Regions from separate parts of the Bacillus smithii genome, predicted to be linked through region 3. Evidence: riboswitches for the same ligand, from Rfam matches in the RefSeq annotation. Region 3 holds a riboswitch; each other region holds the start of a gene.
The links. Region 3 has a riboswitch for S-adenosylmethionine ahead of BSM4216_RS12790 (methionine ABC transporter ATP-binding protein). Riboswitches for the same ligand answer to the same signal wherever they lie in the genome.
Positions count from the first base shown of each region.

Region 1: linked by a shared signal. The riboswitch ahead of metK (methionine adenosyltransferase) and the one ahead of BSM4216_RS12790 (methionine ABC transporter ATP-binding protein) in region 3 are both predicted to bind S-adenosylmethionine.
Region 2: linked by a shared signal. The riboswitch ahead of BSM4216_RS03095 (bifunctional homocysteine S-methyltransferase/methylenetetrahydrofolate reductase) and the one ahead of BSM4216_RS12790 (methionine ABC transporter ATP-binding protein) in region 3 are both predicted to bind S-adenosylmethionine.

Region 1 is NZ_CP012024.1:2,599,920-2,607,372, reverse strand. Features, by position in the region: gene pckA (phosphoenolpyruvate carboxykinase (ATP)) at 886-2,469, opposite strand; SAM riboswitch class I at 2,835-3,016, shown strand; gene metK (methionine adenosyltransferase) at 3,304-4,506, shown strand; gene asnB (asparagine synthase (glutamine-hydrolyzing)) at 4,871-6,760, shown strand; gene BSM4216_RS12165 (C39 family peptidase) at 6,775-7,453, opposite strand, start outside.
Region 2 is NZ_CP012024.1:664,554-672,006, forward strand. Features, by position in the region: gene metH (methionine synthase) at 1-96, opposite strand, end outside; gene BSM4216_RS03095 (bifunctional homocysteine S-methyltransferase/methylenetetrahydrofolate reductase) at 71-1,933, opposite strand; SAM riboswitch class I at 2,016-2,119, opposite strand; gene mreBH (rod-share determining protein MreBH) at 2,397-3,401, opposite strand; gene BSM4216_RS03105 (acyl-CoA thioesterase) at 3,952-4,458, opposite strand; gene argF (ornithine carbamoyltransferase) at 4,726-5,679, shown strand; gene BSM4216_RS03115 (glutamate synthase subunit beta) at 5,739-7,211, opposite strand; gene gltB (glutamate synthase large subunit) at 7,232-7,453, opposite strand, start outside.
Region 3 is NZ_CP012024.1:2,709,349-2,716,801, forward strand. Features, by position in the region: gene sufD (Fe-S cluster assembly protein SufD) at 1-1,253, opposite strand, end outside; gene sufC (Fe-S cluster assembly ATPase SufC) at 1,271-2,056, opposite strand; gene BSM4216_RS12775 (YuzK family famiily protein) at 2,305-2,487, opposite strand; gene BSM4216_RS12780 (MetQ/NlpA family ABC transporter substrate-binding protein) at 2,797-3,633, opposite strand; gene BSM4216_RS12785 (methionine ABC transporter permease) at 3,648-4,316, opposite strand; gene BSM4216_RS12790 (methionine ABC transporter ATP-binding protein) at 4,309-5,334, opposite strand; SAM riboswitch class I at 5,427-5,536, opposite strand; gene BSM4216_RS12795 (hypothetical protein) at 5,632-5,991, opposite strand; gene BSM4216_RS12800 (thioredoxin family protein) at 6,316-6,633, opposite strand; gene BSM4216_RS12805 (toprim domain-containing protein) at 6,623-6,988, opposite strand; gene gcvH (glycine cleavage system protein GcvH) at 7,111-7,453, opposite strand, start outside.

The sequences.
Region 1 (7,453 bases), 110 kb from region 3:
GGCAGAAAATAAGGGGTTGCGCAACAGCACCCTTATTTTTTATGTGCGCCCGGCATGTACATGAACTATAGGGTGTAAGTCCCGAACCCCGAAGACAGAAGTAGAGGTTAGCCAAGAGCAAGGGTGTCCGTGGTGACGCGGAATCTGAAGGAAGCTGGAGGCAAAACACCGGTCCGAGGAACACGAACCTCATATAAGGCTAGGTATGATTGAGTGAGTTTGCATAACAAAACAAAGCTCTTTCTGTCGAAGGTCATATCGAGTAAATGAGGCGGATAGATGGTGTGAAAGTGCATGTACTTACCCGGGGAGGTCTGGCGGATATGTGAAGTACTCTTCATAACCTACTTAGTGATAAGTAGCTGAACCGTCAGAAGTCAGCAGAGGTCATAGTATTAGTTGGTCTAGAACAACTAAGAAGGACCGAACAATTAAGAGAGAATAGCCCTTGGTATTCAGTGAGTCATGATGAACACAGAAAACGTAGTACCTCACTTGAGGGAGGAAGCGGTGAATCCCGTGGGAGACCTCTTGGAGGGTGGAGTGACCACTGGCATAAAGAGAACAGCTATTCACGGAAGTTATAAAGACTTGCGTCAATTATCTTAATTGAACCGCCGTATACGGAACCGTACGTACGGTGGTGTGAGAGGACGGGAGTTAATCGCTCCCTCCTACTCGATTTCTAATCATTTTTTAAACATCTTCCAACTGATCTACGAAGTGCATGGACCGTGTTGGTGATGGGGCATTTTGAAAGGAAAAATGGACCAAAATGATCATAAAAGCAACTATCCCCTTCTTCCGCAAGAAAATTCTTGCGGGGGAAGGGGATGTTTGACGTTGGATCTCGGTATTATTGGATATCTTTCAAACGGCCGATCTTTATTGAATAGGTCCACCCAATTTTTCAATTTCTGCGGGTACATTGGTAAATTTCTTAAAGTTTTCGCGGAAGCGGGCTGCCAATTCCAGTGCTTTTTCTTCATATGCTTTTTCATCCTGCCATGTTTTTTTCGGCAGCAATACTTCGTCCGGCACTCCCGGAACATGAAGAGGGATCTCCAGCCCGAAAATTTCGTCTTTCTGAGTTTCGGTATTAGCTAGTTCGCCTTCTAAAGCGGCTTGAACCATTGCACGTGTATAGGATAGTTTCATTCGGGATCCGACGCCGTATTCTCCGCCTGTCCATCCGGTATTGACCAAATAGACTTGCACATTATGTTCATCGATTTTTTCGCCGAGCATTTCTGCGTATCGTGTAGCCGGAAGAGGCAAGAATGGCGCTCCAAAGCATGTGGAGAATGTTGCTTCAGGCGAGGTAACGCCCCTTTCCGTACCGGCTAATTTGGATGTGTATCCGCTTAGAAAATGGTACATGGCCTGTTCTTTTGTCAATTTGCTGATAGGGGGCAGAACACCGAAAGCGTCTGCGGTCAAAAAGATAATCGTGCTTGGATGACCTGCAATACTAGGAACGACAATATTATCGATCGCGTCAATTGGATAGGCGGCACGAGTATTTTCTGTCAAGGAAGAGTCGTTATAATCCGGAATCCGAGTATTTTCATCCAATACTACATTTTCAAGAACGGACCCAAAGCGGATCGCATGATAAATTTGCGGTTCCTTTTCTTCGGAAAGCCCAATGCATTTTGCATAGCAGCCGCCCTCGATATTAAAGACTCCTGTAGATGACCATCCGTGCTCGTCATCTCCTATTAAACGGCGGTTCGGGTCTGTGGATAAAGTGGTTTTTCCCGTTCCGGAAAGCCCGAAGAACAGAGCAACGTCTCCTTCAAAACCGACATTGGCCGAGCAGTGCATCGATAAGACGCCGGATTCCGGCAAGAGGTAATTCATGATCGAAAAAATGGATTTCTTCATTTCTCCGGCGTATTCAGTCCCGCCAATCAATATGACTTTGCGTTCAAAAGAGATAATGATAAAAGTTTCTGATCTCGTTCCGTCAACTTCAGGATCAGCTTTAAAATTAGGGGCCGAAAGAATGGTAAATTCCGCCTGATGACCCGCTAATTCTTCTTCCGTCGGACGGATAAAAAGCTGATGGGCAAAAAGATTATGCCATGCGTATTCATTGATTACTTGAATCGGAAGGCGATGAGATGGATCGGCGCCGGCGAATCCTTTAAATACGAAAATTTCTTCTTGTTCTTTTAAGTAACGAATGACTTTATGGTATAATTTATCAAAAACTTCTGGAGAAATCGGCTGGTTCACCGGTCCCCAGTCTATTTTGTCTTTGGTTGATGGCTCTTTTACAATGTATTTGTCTTTTGGTGATCTCCCGGTATATTTTCCGGTTTGAGCGCGAACGGCGCCGGAAGCAGTTAATACGCCTTCTTTTCTGGAAAGGACTTTTTCAACCAGTTGTGGGACAGATAATTGAACATGGACATTGGATCCCTTAACTAATTCCAAAATTTCATTCGAAATGACAGAATTCATAAATAATAACCATCCTTTTGTTTTTATTTTTAGATGTTATTTTCGAGTTCACTTAAGAAATAGTATAACACTTTTATTCGATTAGTCTATACTATTTATCGTAAATTTTTGTCTATTTTTTTTCATCTTTTCCTTAATTGGCATGCCTATTCTATACTATATAAAAGGAAGAAAAAAGGGAGAAACAGGATATGATTCAGAGTTTTTTGGTTCAGGTTTTAATGAGTCCGTTTAAACCGTCTGTTGCGACGGGTTTAAAATAGAATTTATTTCTATTTCAGGAAGAAAACATTGCGTCAACGGAAAGACAAAATTTTGTTGACACCCGTTTGGTTTCTACGTTATAGTTTAACATTGAACGGATACTCTTATCCTGAGTTGGCGGAGGGACAGGCCCGATGAAACCCGGCAACCTTCTCAACGACAAGCGATGATTTTGAAGCCGTCAGGTAAAAGGACATGCTTCTTATGTCGTACCGGCGACGCGAGGGGCTTGTGAGAAAGGTGCTAACCTGATGCAAGGTGTAAATACCTTGAACGATAAGAGTGAAAGGCGCATGTAACCAAAAACCTTTCCTCTGCATTCTTTTGGGAAAGGTTTTTCTTTTTGATTGAGTTTGGCGCTGGACCATTGAGATTGCCGGTCCTTTGGAAACGGGCAATCATACCATACTACGAAAGGAAACGAGTACCGTTTAAAAATAAAGCGAACATCCATTTTCAAATGTTTTGACCCCAAAAAGATAAGGCTTACTTTCTCTGTTGTCAAGACCTTAACTGGCGGGTTAAAAGAAGGAAATGGAATTGATCGAAACTGCGATAGGAGGAACTTTGATGTCAAAAAAACGCCGTCTTTTCACTTCAGAGTCTGTCACCGAAGGGCATCCGGATAAAATTTGCGACCAAATTTCTGATGCCATTCTCGATGCTATTCTCGAAAAAGACCCGAATGCAAGGGTGGCTGCTGAAACTTCAGTAACAACTGGGCTTGTGCTGGTTTCTGGAGAAATTACGACGTCTTCTTATGTGGATATTCCCAAAATTGTACGCCAAACGGTGCGGGATATTGGCTATACCCGGGCGAAATACGGTTTTGACGCAGATACTTGCGGTGTCTTGACGTCTATCGATGAACAATCTCCCGACATTGCTCAAGGGGTGGACCGCGCCCTGGAAGCAAGAGAAGGATCGATGACGGATGAAGAAATTGAAGCGATTGGCGCGGGCGACCAAGGTTTGATGTTCGGATTTGCCTGCAATGAAACGGAAGAATTAATGCCGCTTCCTATTTCTTTAGCCCATTCTTTATCCCGCCGGTTGACAAAAGTGCGCAAAGAAGGGATTATTCCTTACTTGCGTCCGGACGGAAAAACGCAAGTAACGGTTGAATATGATGAAAACGACAAGCCTGTGCGCATCGATACGATTGTCATTTCGGCCCAACATCATCCGGAAATCACGTTAGAGCAAATTCAGCGCGACATTAAAGAACATGTTATTGACCCAATTGTTCCAAAAGAATTGATCGATGATGAAACGAAATATTTCATCAATCCGACCGGCCGTTTTGTTATTGGAGGACCTCAAGGTGACGCCGGATTAACGGGACGGAAAATTATCGTAGACACTTACGGCGGCTACGCAAGACATGGTGGAGGAGCTTTTTCCGGGAAAGATCCGACGAAAGTAGACCGATCTGCAGCCTATGCTGCCCGCTATGTAGCTAAAAATATTGTGGCAGCTGGACTGGCAGAAAAGTGTGAAGTACAGCTTGCTTATGCGATTGGGGTAGCTCAGCCGGTATCGATTTCCATCGATACATTCGGAACTGGAGCTGTATCAGAAGATGTATTGGTAGACGTCGTGAGAAAGAACTTCGACCTGCGTCCAGCTGGAATTATCAAAATGCTTGATCTGCGTCGCCCAATTTACAAACAAACAGCTGCATACGGCCATTTCGGACGCACCGATTTGGACCTTCCTTGGGAAAAAACAGATAAAGCCCAAACGCTTCGCGAACAAGCATTAAATCAATAGACAAATGTACAGGAGTTACACTTTTAGCTGTAGCTCCTTTTTCATTTGAACGTGAAGATTATTTAATGAATCCAAATATTGTGGCCATCTATAGTGGAGAATAAATGGTACAATTGATGAATCATCGTGAAAAAGGGGATACTTATACAACATTCCAATAGGCAAACTCTCCTACAACTAGAAAAGGACTGATAAAAAATTCGACTTTTGAACTTGGACGCTTTTCCTGTTGAGGTATTGGAAGTGATTTGATTTTGAAACTTCCGGAATGAAATGGAAATTTTTCATGAAATAAATTCCTTGCCAAGATTCACAATTTCGTTAAACTAGTAATGTGAACTTAAATTACAGAAAGGTGATAGTCATGTGCGGCTTTATCGGTTGCGTTTATGATCATAAAGATTATCCGAAATTAACGGAAGAACAATTTAAATTAATGAACGATATCATTTATCACCGTGGTCCTGATCATGATGGATTTTATCAAGATGAACACGTTCAATTAGGATTTCGACGTTTAAGTATTATTGACCTTGAAAACGGAAACCAACCGCTGTCATTTGAAAATGAACGATATTGGATTATTTTTAATGGCGAGATCTACAATTATGTGGAATTACGGGAAGAACTTTTAAAAGAAGGCGTTGAATTTGCTACTTCGTCTGACACAGAAACCATCGTCGCTTTGTACAGCCGCCTAAAAGAAAAAGCTGTAGAAAAGCTTCGCGGTATGTTCGCTTTTGTGATCTGGGATAAAGAAGAACAAGTGTTGTTCGGTGCAAGAGATCCGTTCGGCATTAAACCATTTTTTTATAAAGAAGAAGGAGGACGTACTTTTTTTGCTTCCGAAAAGAAGAGCATTTTGCTTGCCAGTGAAGAAAGCAGCTTAAATGCGAATGCCGCTCAACATTATTTTACGTATCAATACGTTCCGGAACCTGATACATTGCATGCGGAAATTCAAAAATTGGAACCTGGCCACTATTTTATTAAAAAAGTCGGCGAAAACATGACGATTCGCCGTTATTGGAAAGCCGCTTTCCAACCGATTTACCGCGAAGAAGACGAATATGTGAAAATGGTGCGTGAGGCGCTTCTTGATTCTGTAAAAGTACACATGAGAAGCGATGTGCCTGTCGGATCCTTCCTTTCAGGGGGAATTGATTCTTCTTTTGTTGCTGCGATTGCCAAGCAATACCATCCAAAGATTAAAACATTCTCTGTCGGATTTGAACGCGATGGATATAGTGAAATTGATGTGGCTAAAGAAACAGCGGAAAAATTGGGTGTGGAAAATATTAGCTACGTGATCACACCGGAAGAATATATGAAAGAACTGCCGAAGATTATTTGGCATATGGATGATCCGCTGGCCGATCCGGCTTGTGTTCCGTTGTACTTCGTAGCTCGCGAAGCAAGAAAACATGTAACAGTCGTATTATCAGGAGAAGGAGCAGATGAACTTTTCGGCGGCTATAATATTTATCGTGAACCGCAATCGTTAGCTGTTTTTCAAAACATACCGGAAGTTGGGAAAAAATTGCTTCGATTGTTGGCTTCCATTTTGCCTGATGGTGTGAAAGGGAAAAGCTTTATTGAACGCGGAGTTACGCCGATGGAAGAACGGTACATCGGTAATGCGAAGATGTTTGGAGAAGAGGAAAAACGGAAACTATTGCGACAATATCGCGACGGCCTTGAATATACTAACATTACAAAGCCATTTTATGCAGAAACGGTCGGTTATGACGATGTCGATCGCATGCAGTATATTGATATTCATACATGGCTGCGCGGTGACATTTTGTTAAAGGCAGATAAAATGACAATGGCCCATTCTTTGGAATTGCGCGTTCCATTCCTTGATAAAGAAGTATTTGAAGTGGCGTCCAAAATTCCAACGCGCTATAAAACCGCTCATGGCACGACCAAATACATCCTTCGAAAAGCTGCAGAAGGAATTGTCCCTGATCATGTATTAAATAGAAAGAAACTGGGATTCCCGGTGCCAATTCGCCATTGGCTGAAAGCAGAAATGCATGATTGGGCTGTGACCATTATTAAAGAAAGCGAAACGGGGCATCTTATTAACAAGCAATATGTATTAGATTTACTGGAAGAACATTGCCAAGGGAAGAAAGATAACAGCCGTAAAATTTGGACCGTTCTTATTTTTATGATTTGGCATGCTGTATATGTAGAAGGCAAATATGAATTTCAAACACAAAAACAACGGGAAATGCAGCTTGTGTAATAATGGGTAAAAAACTAGGGGAGATAGGTAATGGCCTGTCTCCCCATTTGCACCCATGCTTTTTCAAAGGAGTCAATGGGTGCTTTTTGATTTTTTACATTGGTTAGTGGATCGTTAAAATACACATACTGATCGTCATAACCGGTGACTAATACCGAGTGTTCTTTATAAGTAATTTTTATTTTTCCGCTCTCCGTATGCCAAGTTTGAAACGCGCTGTCCGGCAGCTTATTGTAAGTGGTATTGATGATAACCCAAACTGGGCGGCCGTCGGAAAGATGGACTTTTAATTCTTCAAAATCCGCTCCTGTCAAATCTAATGCCTTCTTGCCTTCTGGCAAATATTTATTGGCCAGTTCCAAAATGGGCTTATGATAAACTCCCAGTCCGGGTTTAGAAAGCGTATACATATCGCCGACAAATCCGTTGTCAGGGTCGCCGAAAAAAATAAGTCCATTCTCCACTCGATAAGTGGCAGGGTTCTTTTTCACTTCTTTGGCCAGTTCCATTTTATCGACGGAGACGCCTGCTGATTGAAGGAGCATGGCCAAGCTTGTCACTTCGCATCCCCGTGGCAGTTCCGGCAATTGAGAAATGAGAGGGGAATCAAGCAAAACGCTCTCTTTTACTTTGACTGTAGAATAATGAGTCCAATGATGAAATGCTATAAGCGATTTTTGGAACGGAATCGAA
Region 2 (7,453 bases), 1.3 Mb from region 3:
AAGGCCGGCTTGTTGAATCATGGTTCCCATTGCTCCATCGATGATGAGGATTCGTTTTTCTAGTTCGTGTTCAATTGGATGTTGTAATTTCGGCATGTACAGTCTCTCCCTTTTTTGCATCTTGTTCCCGAATATAGCGAGCCAAATCGGCTGTCATTTCATAACGAAGGAAAGGAGTAATGAGATAAATTCCGTTAAAATACCGAAGAGCAGTATCGATTAATTCTTTGGCGATCTCAATCCCCGTTTGCTGGGATTTTTCTTTATCTCCGTCGAATGCTCTCATTCGCTCTATAATTTCATCGGATAATTTTATGCCTGGCACTTCATTATGCAAAAATTCTGCGTTTTTGAGGCTTGTTAATGGCATAATTCCGATGAAAATAGGGACATTTAAGTGTTTCGTTGCTTCGTAAATTTCTTTTATTTTTTCCTTTGTAAAAACCGGCTGTGTGATAAACGAATCGGCTCCGCATTCTATTTTTCTTTCCATCCGTTTGACTGCTTTTTCCAGTACGCGGACATTCGTATTAAAAGCAGCGGAAACGGAAAAATGAGTTTTTTGTTTTAATGGTTTCCCGGAAAAAGAAATCCCGTTGTTCAATTGCTTAATTAATGAAATCAGTTCCAAACTGGAAACGTCGTATACGCTTGTGGCACCGGGAAAGTCACCCACTTTTGTCGGATCGCCTGTAATGACAAGAATATCATGAATACCTAGGGTGTGGAGGCCCATCAAATGCGATTGCAGTCCTATTAAATTGCGATCTCGGCAGGTTATATGTACGAGCGGGCGAATACGCTGGTTGGCCTTTACTAAAGCCGCCATTGCCATGTTGCTGATCCGCGGTGAAGCCAACGAATTATCGGCCATTGTAATCGCGTCGATTCCGACTTCTTTAAGTACTTGAGTCCCTTGAAAATATTGAAAAGTATCCAAATGTTTCGGAGTATCCAATTCTACGATAATCGTCCGTTTTTTCTTCGCTAGTTCGTGAAGAGGGGGATCGAGCGGTGCCGGTGGTTCTTTTACAATGATCGGTTTTTCGGGTTTCACCGATTTTTGATGAATGGGAGAAAGACCTGATAATGCTTTTTTGACGGCTTCAATATGTTTCGGCGTTGTGCCGCAGCATCCCCCGATAAGACGGACTCCTTGATTGCGCAATTTTACCGCCGCTCTTCCGAAATACTCGGCTTCCGATTCGTAGATCACTCGGCCGTCTTTCACATCCAGCAGGCTGGCGTTAGGATAAGCGGAAAGATACGCTTTTTTGGGCAATGTAGCTTTTTCAAGTGCTTGTATCATATGGTAAGGTCCAAGTCGACAGTTCACACCCACCAGATCTGCCCCGTGATCTTCCAAACGGTGGAGAGCTTCATTCAGAGATAGACCGTTTTGAAGGACACCGGGTTCATGCATGGACACTTGAGCGATAATTGGAATGTTTGTTAATTTTCGAGCTATTTTTAAGACGGTTGTCAATTCTTCAAAGTCATAGTAAGTTTCGAGAAGCAGTCCGTCTGGATTTTCATTCAATAAACTTTCTGCCTGTTCTAGGAAGGCCTCTTTTATATCAGCCAGTGAGCAGGTATCTTTACGGAAGCCGCGAATGCCCCCAATTGTACCGAAAACAAACGTTCCATGATCAGCCGCTGCTTGTTTGGCAAGACGGACAGCCGCTTTATTTATTTGTTTGACGTTTTCTTCCAGTCCGTAACGACGCAGTTTTACAGCGTTGGCACTGTAAGTATTGGTTTGGATGACATCGGCCCCGGCAAGAATATACTCTTCATGTATTTTTGAAATGATTTCTGGCTTGGCAATATTCAATTCTTCATAACAATAGTCAATTCCATATGAATAGAGGAGCGTGCCCATTGCGCCATCGGCTGTTAAAATCTCTGTTTTCAATCGATCCAAAAATCCCATGCGTATTCCTCCTCTCATTACGGATAAAATGAAAAAAGCCTTCCGTAAGAAGGCTTTTGATGGATGATGTCCAAAATGATCCTTCTTATCTTCCAAACTCGAAAGTTTGCTGGATTTAGCACCTGGCCAATTCGGCTGGTTGCTGAGGATTCATCGGGCCAGTCCCTCCACCTCTCTTGATAAGAAATCTATGAAATTTTTTTCGTATTTTCAGATTTATTAAATTAATAATAGCTTTTCTTCAGGCAGCGGTCAAGAGAATTTTTGGCAGATCGCGTGTTCAAAAGCTAGCTGAAATCATTCATCCTGAAGAAAAGAAATCAGAAAAGTCTTATCTCCGGCGGTCTAAAGAAGGTTTATATGAGGGGCTTAATAAGATCGAAAAAAAGTCTGCCTCCGAAAAAGCAGGAGGGATGAGGGCCTGCTTTTTTTTAATCGGAGAGACAGACTTCTTTAACAAGCGTTAATTTTTTACTTTTTTTAACTGAGGGATGACATGCAAAGACCGGCCTGTACCAATGGCGACTGATTCGAGCGGACTTGGTGCGAGGTTTACGGGGACAATCATCTGGCTTGCCAACCATTCTTTTAAACCGTTCAGCAGGGAAGCTCCTCCTGTTAAAATAATTCCTCTGTCAACAATGTCACCGCTAAGTTCCGGTGGTGAATTTTCCAGCGTAGCACGAACTGTTTCTAATATTTGTAAAACGGTTTCCTTTATCGCTTTCTGAATTTCTAAGGAAGTAATAGTAATCGTTTTGGGGAGTCCCGTTACTAAATCCCTTCCGCGAATCTCCATTTCTTGGATATTATGATCGATGGGCGCATATCCAATTTCTTTTTTCAGCATTTCTGCGGTCGGTTCGCCGATTAGCAGGTTGTACTCTTTCCGTACATATTGAATGATATCTTCGTCCATTTTGTCTCCGCCAATTCGAATCGAATTGCTGCACACCACTCCGCCATAGGAAATAATGGCCGCTTCAGTAGTGCCTCCACCGATGTCGACAATCATATTAGCAATCGGTTCATCTACCGCCAAATCTGCTCCGATGGCCGCTGCAATCGGTTCTTCAATCAAATGGACGGTTTTCGCTCCGCAGCTTCGAATAGAGTCTTCAATCGCTCTTTTTTCGACTGTTGTCGCTCCAGATGGGGCGCAGATCACGACATTCGGCTTTCGCAAGGTGATTCCAAGCGCTTTGTTTACTTTTTTCATGATGCTTTTTAGCATTTCCGTTGTCACTTCAAAATCAGCAATAACCCCATTTTTTAATGGACGAATAACGGAAATGTTGGCGGGGGTTTTTCCGATCATTTTTTTTGCTTCTGAACCTATTGCCAATAATTGTTTCGTATGTATATCAATCGCTGCTACAGAGGGTTCGTTTATAATAATTCCTTTATTTTTACTATATACAAGGGTATTGGCCGTGCCTAAGTCAATTCCAATATCTTGAGAAAGCACCTTTTATACCTCCATTTCGAATAAGCCAAACAAATTTGACGCATGTTCAGAAGAATCATATCGTCTTTATCCTATAAAAGTATACAAGTTTTTTTGTTGAAAAGTATATGGGTTTTATTGTCAAAATATGTTGTTACAAATGTAGAAGATTTGTAACAATGGCGGGATGAACGAATCTATCAGCATTTTCGACATAAGGGGAGGGGGGAATGTGCTTGCTGTTGTTTATAAAACTTAATCTTTGTAACTTTATGTAAAAGAATGTCGCAGCAGAATTTCGCCATTCAAGTTTTCTTCAGGACGTGTTTACGTTAATAGAGGCATTTATCATTTTGAAATGCCATTTTTAAAGAATGAAAATCGGACTATTCTATAAATCTAATGAGCTTATTCCGACTTAGGAGGATTGTAGGACTATGTTTCACGGTTTTGGAGGAGCCGAAAAAAAAAGGAAAGGGCCGGAATTCCTTGTAGAAATGTGAGCGGAGAGCAAGTGTAGTATAGTATCAAGATTGAAGGATTGGAGAATTCCGGCCTTTTGAAAAATTACTTATTCCATTTTGGAGAAAAATTCAGCTAGTTCTTGGCTGTGAAGTTTCCGTGCTTTCCGATGTTCTGCCCGATTGAGAGCTGTTTCATTCAGCCATTTTTCTTCTTCAGATTCCGGAACCACTTCAGGCACTTCTGTCGGTTTTCCGTTTTCATCAAGGGCAACAAAAGTTAAGAAAGAGAGAGCCGCAACTGCTTTTTCACCCGTTAATAAATTTTCGGATGTTACTTTTACGAATACTTCCATGCTTGTCCGACCAGTATATGTGATTCGAGCTTCTAATGTCACAGAGTCACCGCTGTTAATTGGTTTAAGGAAATCTACGGAGTCCGTTGAAGCAGTTACAACCGGTCTTCTTGCAAATTTAGTTGCGGTTATAGAGGCGATATCGTCTATGTATGCCATCAACTTTCCGCCGAATAAAGTACCATGTTGGTTTGTATCCGGTGGAAGGACAAAACTTGTTTTGACTGTTAGAGTATCACGCATTGGTATTTTCTTTTTCATGAATCTTTCACCTCGTGGACTATTGAGTTGCTAATAAAATGTTACGTTCACTTATAATCTTAACATGAAACTTACGAACAATGCATTTTGATTTTATTATATAAATAAATTTTTTGCAATAGCGATATTTATGATTGTATTTTAATTCTTTATTGTGTATAAATATTAATTATAAAGGTTTTTATTTTACGAAAGTTTTTAATATTGACATGATCAATTAAAAAAGTTTCAAAAAAGGATGGTACATTGGAAAGGGAGTGTTTATAAATGGCAATCGTTCATACGGTGACAGCCGAACAATTGAAAGGAAAAGATTTACTGACTCTTGCTGATTTTACTCCGAATGAAATTTCTTATTTTATAGAATTAGCAGCTGATATGAAAAAAAATCCTTCCGCTTATTCTGAAAGTTTAAAAGGGAAAATTCTCGGGATGATTTTTGAAAAAAATTCGACCCGTACGAGAGTCTCTTTTGAAGCTGCCATGATCCAGCTCGGGGGGCATGGAATGTTTTTGGATTCGCAGCATACTCAAATAGGACGAGGAGAAACAATCGAGGATACAGGAAAAGTATTGTCGAGATATCTGGATGGGATCATGATCCGGACGTTCGGACATGACAAAATCGAGTCGCTGGCGAAAGCAGCCGACATTCCTGTCATCAACGGATTGACGGATTTATCACATCCTTGTCAAGCGCTTGCAGATTTGTTGACGATTTACGAATGGAAAGGAGAGTGGAAAGGGGTCAAGTTAGTATATGTAGGAGATGGAAACAATGTTGCCCACTCTTTAATGATAGGGGCGGCTTTGACAGGAATGGAATGTGTTGTGGCGACTCCAAAGGGATTCGAGCCTGACCCGCAAGTCATGACAAAAGCACAAGCATTGGCAGAAAAAACGGGAGCTTGTATAACCTATTTGGAAAATCCGAAAGAAGCAGTGAAAGAGGCTGATTTTATTTACACAGATGTGTGGGTCAGTATGGGACAGGAAAAAGAACAGGAAGAACGAAAGAAGATATTTATTCCTTATCAGGTAAATCAAGGACTTTTCCAATATGCTAAGCCGGACTGTAAATTTATGCACTGCTTACCGGCTCACAGAGGAGAGGAAGTAGCAGCGGACATTATGGATGGGCCGTCATCGATTGTTTTTCAAGAAGCGGAAAATCGTTTGCATGCTCAGAAAGCCGTTCTCTATAGTTTGTTGCAAGATTAAAAAGTACAAAAAAAGAGGCGAACTTAAAGGTCGGCCTCTTTTTTTGTGCGTATTTCAGGTTATGGCAAAAAGGTCTCTCCCATTAAATAACGGTCGATTTCTCGAGCTGCTTCACGGCCTTCGTGAATGGCCCAAACGACCAAACTTTGCCCGCGGCGCATATCTCCGGCAGCGAACACGCCCTCCACGTTCGTTGTATATTGGCCGTATTTTGCTTTCGCAGTATTCCGGCTTGTTTTTTCTACTTGAAAGGCATCAAGAAGTTTTGGTTCAGTTCCGGTGAATCCAATGGCAATTAATACTAGTTGAGCCGGCCATACTTTTTCCGTTCCCGGAATTTCTTTCATTGTATAGGTTCCGTCTTCATGATAGGTTTTTTCCATTTGAACCGTATGCAATTCTTTCACATGGCCATTTTCATCAGCCACAAATTTTTTCGTTTGAATTAAATATTCGCGTGGGTCTTCTCCGAAAATCGCAGCGGCTTCTTCATAGGCATAATCTAATTTAAAAGTATTCGGATATTCCGGCCATGGATTGCGTTCCAATCGTGAATCAGGCATTTTTTCATGCTTTCCAAATTGGACGACGCTTTTGGCTCCTTGACGCAAAGCCGTTGCTACACAGTCAGCTCCCGTATCTCCGCCGCCGATGACAATAACATCTTTTCCTTCCGCAGAAATCACTTCTGTTCCGTCCAACAATCCTTTAATGCTTTTCGTTAAATAATCCATGGCAAAATAAATGCCTTTTGATTCACGGCCCTCTATTAATATGTCGCGATGTTTTTGAGAGCCGGCGCATAAAAGGACTGCGTCAAACGATTCCTTTAGTTCTTCGGCGCTGATATCTTTTCCGATTTCCGTGTTTGTCACAAACGTAATGCCTTCTTGTTTCAGTAAATTCACGCGTCTGTCTACGGTAGATTTTTCAAGCTTCATCGAAGGAATCCCGTATGTCAGCAGTCCTCCGACACGATCGTCTTTTTCAAATACGGTAACCGTATGACCAGCTTTATTCAGCTGATCGGCAGCCGCAAGACCGGCAGGACCTGATCCGACTACGGCCACTTTTTTCCCCGTACGCACTTTGGGAGGGTTTGGCTTAATCCATCCTTCCTGGAATCCTTTGTCAATGATCGCTTTTTCAATAGATTTGATTGCCACCGGATCATCGGAAAGGGCGACAGTACATGATCCTTCGCAAGGTGCAGGACAAACGCGTCCGGTAAATTCAGGGAAGTTGTTTGTTTTCAAAAGCCGTTCTAATGCTTCCTGCCAACGGTTTTGATATACCAAATCATTCCATTCGGGGATTAAGTTATAAAGAGGGCAGCCGGAAGGCATCCCTCTTAATTCCATTCCCGTATGACAGAAGGGGGTTCCGCAATCCATGCAGCGGGCGGCTTGAATCTTTAATTCGTTCTCGGAGAAAGGGAGCTGATACTCATTCCAGTCCTTGATGCGAACTTTTGGATCACGTTCCGGTGCTTTTTTTCTTTTATATTCCAAAAAACCTGTTGCTTTTCCCATGCTTCTAACCCCTTTCTCTACTAATTGATGGCTTCTATCATTCGCTGATCGTCAGATATGGTCTTTTTTTCGACAGTACTTTCAAGAAAAGCGGCGTATTCAGCTTCAGACTGCGTCTTTCCTTCCAAAAGGAAATGTTGGATTTTTTGTTTCATTTCTTTATATTCTTTAGGAATTATTTTTATAAAGCGGCCGGATGTTTTGCTCCAATTGTCGAGAATTCGTTTGGCCAACGGGCTGTT
Region 3 (7,453 bases):
ATCGGCAATTGGTTGACAACCGGAGCCAGGAAGCCATGTATGATCAATCGTTCAGCTTCTTTTCGCGGAATTCCGCGACTCATTAAATAATAAAGCTGAATGGGATCCATACGACCGACCGAAGCAGCGTGACCGGCCATTACATCGTCTTCATCAATCAACAAAATAGGATTGGCATCCCCGCGGGCATTTTTGCTTAACATCAGCACTCTGGATTCTTGTTCAGCATCCGATTTGGAAGCGCCATGCTCGATTTTACCGACGCCGTTAAAGATCGAAGTCGCTTCATCTTTCACAACACCGTGCTTTAAAATAAATCCTTGCGTATTCTTTCCAAAGTGTACAACCTTTGTCGTAAAGTTTTGCACTTGCTTGCCTCGGCCTACGGTTACGGTTTTGGTATCTCCATAAGAACCGTCGCCTTCCAAATAAGTTGTATTTTCAGAAACCGTATTGCCGTTATTCATAAGCCCGAGAGCCCATTCAATCCGTGCATCTCTTCCGGCTGTGCCTCGGCGATTGACATACGACGTCACGCCGCTGGCAAGGGTGTCTACAGCCCCGTAAGTTACTTTTGCACCTGCTTCAGCAACGACTTCTGTCACGATATTCGCAATTCCTTCCGGTACTTCTACAGTGGAAATATAATTTTCCACATAGGTGACGGAACTGTTTTCATCTGCAACAATTAACACATGGTTAAACAAAGGAACTTGGTTGTCGTCTTGAAGGAAAACGGCTTGAATAGGATCCTTCAACTCCACGTTTTTGGGGATATAAAGGAATACTCCGCCGTTTAACAAAGCTGCATGCAGAGACGTTAATTTATTTTCGTCTGCTTTCACATGTTTCATAAAATATTTTTGCACTAAATCCCCATGTTCTCTTAACGCTGTCAAAATGTCGGTAAAAATGACGCCTTTTTCTTTCAGTTCATCCGTTAACTGCAGATAAGCCGGAGTCTGGTTTCGTTGAATATACAGATTTTTCTCGGTTTCCAAACGAATCAATGCTTTTGCGTCTTCAGGCAGCTGTTCAAGAGATTCAAATGTATCGCTTTTTACATAGTGCGTTTGAAATGACGTAAAGTTCCATTTATCTATTTTCGTTTTGTCCGCCTTTGGCAACGGAAGGGTTTCAGCCTTCTCTAATGATTCGATTCGAAGAGCTGCAAACCATTCCGGCTCGCCGTTTTCTTTTGAAAACGACTGGATATACTCCCGATTAACTGGTAATTTTGTTTCCACCGTCATGTTCATCCTCCTAACTGTTACGCTTCTTGACCGACTGTTTCGTCTTCAATGCCCAGTTCTTTTTTGATCCAATCATAGCCGTTTTCTTCAAGTTGTTTAGCCAATTCAGGTCCGCCGGATTTTACGATCCGTCCTTGCATCATGACATGAACATAATCAGGAGTAATATAATTCAACAAACGTTGATAGTGCGTAATCATAATGCATCCAAAATCGCTGCTGCGCATGGAGTTGATTCCTTTGGCAACGACTTTCAAAGCATCGATATCAAGTCCTGAGTCGATTTCATCCAAAATGGCGAATTTTGGTTGAATCATCATTAATTGAAGTATTTCATTGCGTTTTTTCTCACCGCCGGAAAAACCTTCGTTTAAATAGCGTTGCGCCATATTTGGATCCATTTCCAAAAACTCCATTTTTTCATCCATTTGGCGAATGAATTTCATCAACGAAATTTCATTGCCTTCACCACGGCGAGCGTTAATGGCGGAACGCAAAAAGTCCGCATTCGTTACCCCGCTGATTTCGCTTGGATATTGCATCGCCAAGAACAATCCGGCACGAGCCCGTTCATCGACTTCCATTTCAAGAACATCTTGTCCGTCAAGCGTAATGCTGCCTTTTGTTACTTCGTATTTTGGATGTCCCATAATCGCGGATGATAACGTTGATTTACCTGTTCCGTTCGGTCCCATGATTGCGTGGAACTCTCCAGTTTTTACTTCAAGATTCACTCCTTTTAAAATCTCTTTTCCCTCTATCTCAACGTGTAAATCTTTAATTGTTAGAGTTGAACCTGCCATTCTTTTCTACCTCCGTCAATTTCGATATATGCTGAATACCCATTTCATTCTCAATTTATTATCATTACAATCTTATAACAAATGAAAACTAATATCAACTTTTCCAATAGTTCTTTTCCGTATTTTTTTGAATAATTTCGACTTTAGTTATAAAATTCACAATTGTTTTCTATGCAGAACGGCGGTGGTAGTCGATATTCACTATTTTAACGCAATTTATTATTGAAAAGAACAAACCAGCGTGGGGCTCACACTGGTTTTCCCAAATGATAAAGCTTTCGACAGTACAGCTTTCCGTTCATTTCAACGACAATTTGTTTGGATTGGCAATGATCCTTTTCTCTTCGCTTTTCCACTTTCATCCTCACTTCATGATTGCTCCCGTAAACTTTATACCCTACACCATGAGCACAGTACATGGCCTTTTCCATGCTCTCCGTATATTGAAGTGTTAAAGAACAAATAACGAACCAGTCCTCTCTAAGTTTAAAGTTCTTCTCAACCAACGACAGAATCAAATAATAAACCTATATGAAAGAGTCATGTTCGTTATGAATGTTCTTATCGGCCGTCTATAGTTATTTAACCTCTCTTCACCATTTTAAACCTTCATTGAAACATCCAAACTTATTCTTTCCTTGAGCGATTGGGACTATGCGAATAATACATGTAAGCCAAGCGGACGCTGTGAAATAAAAAGCTCCTCCACAATAAAGGAGGAGCGATACATCTTTCTTTTCTTATTTGTTGACAGGCACTACAGCGCCGCCCCATTTTTTCAAGATAAAGTCTTGAATTTCTTTAGAATGAAGGACGTCGACAAGTGCTTTAATTTTCGCTTTCTTTTCATCGCCTTTGCGGACAGCTATGATATTAACATACGGAGAATCTTTGTCTTCCAAAGCAATCGCATCTTTTAACGGATTTAATCCCGCGTCAAGAGCATAGTTGGAATTGATTAACACAGCATCGCCTTCGCCGTTTTTATATACTTGTGGAAGCATGGACGCTTCAACATCGTATTTAAATTTAAAATGTTTTGGATTTTCTGCAATATCTTGAACCGTTGCGTTTTCTTTATTCACGCCTTTTTTCAGCTTAATCAAGCCTTTTTTCTCAAGCATCGTTAAAATCCGGCCGTGGTCTGCTACAGAGCTGGACATAATGATTTCAGCACCTTTTGGCAGCTGATCTAAGCTTTTATATTTTTTCGAATATAAGCCGATTGGTTCAATATGGATGCCGCCGGCGTTGGCAAACTTATAGCCGTTTTCTTTGATTTGTTGTTTGAAATAAGGAATGTGCTGGAAGTAGTTCGCATCCAATTTTCCTTCAGCCAATGCTTTGTTAGGCATAATATAATCTTGGAATTTGACAATTTTTAAATTATAGCCTTTCTTTTTCAAGATAGGTTTTGCTTTTTCCAAAATGACAGCATGTGGAACATTAGATGCTCCCACAATGATGGTTTTGTTATTGGATCCTGTTGTTTCTTTTGGTTCGCTGGAAGATTTTCCGCATGCAGCAAGACTCAATACAAATACAGATGCAATAATGGCTATAAAGAACTTTTTCACCAAATTTTCCCCCTTTATCTTTTATCTATTTTTGAAGTGATAAAATCACCAATAAACTGAATAACAAACACAATAATCAACACAATGATCGTAGCTACTAAAGTTACGTCGTTATGGTTGCGTTGGAACCCATCCAAATAAGCAAGATTTCCAAGACCACCCGCACCGATTACTCCGGCCATTGCCGTGTAACTGACAAGCGAGATCGCTGTCACTGTGATGCCCGAGACCAAAGCGGGAAGCGATTCAGGAATAAGCACTTTCCAAATAATCGTGCTTGTTTTGGCCCCCATCGCTTTAGCTGCTTCAATAACTCCTTTGTCAATTTCACGAAGTCCGATTTCCACCATCCGTGCATAGAATGGGCCTGCGCCAATAATCAACGCCGGAAAGGCGGCATTCGCACCGATTATCGTGCCGACAAGCGCTTTTGTAAAAGGAATGAGCAGCACGATGAGAATGATGAAAGGAATCGAACGGAAAATATTCACAACTGCGGCAACGATGGAATATATAAATTTATTTTCCCATAAGTTCCCTTTCGATGTTAAAAAAAGCAAAAGTCCAAGGATTAAACCAAGAATAAAGGTGGCAACTACCGATACTCCCGTCATGTATAGGGTTTCCTCTGTTGCCTGCCACATCATTGCCCAATCCACATTTGGAAACCATTTTTCAAGCATGGGTAATGACCTCCGACTCTACTTGTTGTGTTTGTAAATAAGCGATCACTTTTTGTACGTCTTGTTCCGATCCTTGAATCTGGATAAACAGTGTGCCATATGCACCATTTTGAGTTTGGGACACTTTCCCCTGAACAATATTTACCTCAACCGGAAAATCTCTGATTAAGTTGGCTATGATCGGCTGTTCAGCGGAATCGCCAATAAAGGTAAGTTTGACAATTTTACCGTCCTTATAGCGTTTGAGAAGATGAGCAATCGTTTCCTTCGATTCTTCCGGTTCGGTAACTTGTTGAACAAAACGCTTCGTTACCGGCTGTTTTGGATTTTTAAACACTTCCAGCACCGGACCGATTTCAACGATTTGCCCATTTTCCATAACTGCCACGCGATGGCAAATTTTTCTGATTACATGCATTTCATGTGTAATTAACACGATCGTCAAACCGAGCCGTTTATTAATATCGACAAGTAGATCAAGGATCGAATCGGTCGTCTGTGGATCCAATGCAGAAGTGGCTTCGTCGCAAAGCAATACTTTCGGTTCGTTGGCGAGAGCTCTGGCAATGCCTACTCTTTGTTTTTGACCGCCGCTTAATTGAGAAGGATAGCTGTCTTCTCTTCCTTCGAGTCCTACTAATTGAATCAGTTCATCTACACGTTTCATTCGTTTTTCTTTCGGCACTCCGGCGATTTCCAGCGGGAAAGCAATATTTTCCCGTACTGTGCGCGACCATAATAGATTAAAATGTTGAAAGATCATGCCGATTTCTTGGCGTGCTTTTCGTAAAGAAGCGCCTTGAATTTTCGAAATTTCTTGCCCTGCAACCGTCACTTGGCCTTCTGTCGGAATTTCCAAACCGTTCAGCATGCGGATCAGAGTGCTTTTTCCGGCTCCACTGTAGCCAATAATACCGAAAATTTCTCCCTCTTGAATCTGCAAATCTATATTATTAACGGCTGTCACATTTCCGTTTTTTGTACGAAAAACTTTCTTCACCTGCGATAAAGAGATCAGTTCGCTCATTGATTCATTCACCTGCTTTCTTTTTTGAAATGAAAAAAACCTTTCCGCCAATGAGCAGAAAGGTTACGTATTCTTCGTCCTTTCTCTCATCTCTCAAAGCAAACTGCTTTGTGTGAATTGGCACCATGTCAACTGAACGATTGACGGTTGCCGGGTTTCATTGGGCACATCCCTCCACCTCTCTTGATAAGAGCAAGTGTTTATGAAATTGTTCGGAAATTGGTTTCTCGAAAATTATACATTTTCATGCGAATAATGTCAAATAAAATTGATAGAAATATGTTACTTTCATCCTAATCTACCTAATACGACGGTTTCTTCCCGTTCCTTACATAACCACAAAATAGCTTCCAGCTGCAGCTGCAAACGAAAGGATCCAAATATGCTCACGTCTTTTCTTTTGACAGCTGTTAACAATCTTTCTTCCCCCAACAAAATATTTCGAAAAATCTCGTCCGTCCCGCAAAGATGTAAGTGCGGGCTTGAAATCGTTCCTTTTTTCCAATCCATTTGGCTTTTGGACAAAGAAAACATCCATGTTTCATCGTTTGAATCAAAAAGAACGGTCAGTGGATTAGAAGGAAGAATCGGGAAAAGATGTTTTCGTTCGAAACATTCCCTTTGAATCCTTGCGAATAACTTGTCCATTTTCTCATCCCTTCACCTGAATGTTTACTGTACATAGTTCCATTTTTCAGGTGAATTCCCTTTAAAAAGGATTCGACAGATAAAGAAAAACCCTTTGACAAATTCCCCCCATTTCTTCACATTCGACCGCTCTTTTTCAAATAAAAGGACGTTTCTTGAATTATTTCCCAAGAAATATGTCATTTTTGCAAGTTGGCGAAACACGAAAGCCAATCATTGGCTAAAATCATTTTTCACTTAGAAACGCTGCCTGAATGGAATTGCTGAATGACAAAAATGGACATCCACAAAATAACAGCGGGATAAAGGCCCATAAGGATGCCTTTACCCCGCTTGATATTGAGATAATTTTTCATATAGAAAAGGTACAGAATGAAAGGCATAAATTTTGTCTTTTAATTCTTTTTTATCAAAAATCATCAGGCAAGGAACGCTTTCAATTTCATATTGATGAGCAAAATCCTCATGATAATTGATATCCGCTTTGGCAAAAGTGCAATCAGGAAAAAGCTTTTCAATCACATCCACCATTTTTCCTGCCACCGCGCATGTTCCGCATAAAGGAGTATAAAAATATAATACCGTTTTGCCTGTTTCGGAAATTTGTTCATGGAGAGGTTGTTGTGTCCAATCAGATACCACTTTCATCATCCTTTTCAATATACTTCGTATCGATGTCGATACCGGCGCTAAGTAAAATGGCGGCTAGATACCGAAAAGGGGTATTTTCGACCTCCGTAAAAGCTCGATCAACATAAAGATGCCTGGCTTCGGGAAATTCTCGTTTAAACATCTTTCTCAGCTTTTCCCCGGCGGTATCAGCATCCACCAGAATATACACATCGCGGCCATAAAGTCGATCGACAAGATCATCCATTTTGCTGAGGCCGATGGTTCCATTCGTGCAAATAATCTCTACCGGCTCCTTAATAATCGCTTGAATTTTTCTCTTATCCGACGTTCCTTCCACAATAATCACTTTATCCGTCCCATTCATCTTTATCCATCCTTGCCTGATTTCTTTCTTCATTCATTGTCCCATGTTTGCGATCCATTTCAAAGCAAAAAGCCTCTACTTAAACATAGAAAAAACCCCCAGGGAGCACCCAGGGGGCCATACTAGTCTTCGCTAGTCATTTCATCGTATTGTTCAGCCGTCAACAGTTGATCTACTTGGCTGATATCGCTAGGTTCCACCACGATCATCCAAGCTTTTTCATAAGGGGATTCGTTCACATACTCCGGATTGTCGTTCAATTCTTCATTGACTTCCACTATTTTCCCGCTGATAGGAGCATAAAGCTCAGAAACGGTTTTAACGGATTCCACACTGCCAAACGGTTCGTCTGATTTAATTTCCGTTCCTACTTCAGGCAGTTCAACAAATACAATATCCCCTAATTCCGATTGAGCGAAATCCGTAATCCCGATGCGCACTTTGTCCCCTTCTACTTTTACCCAT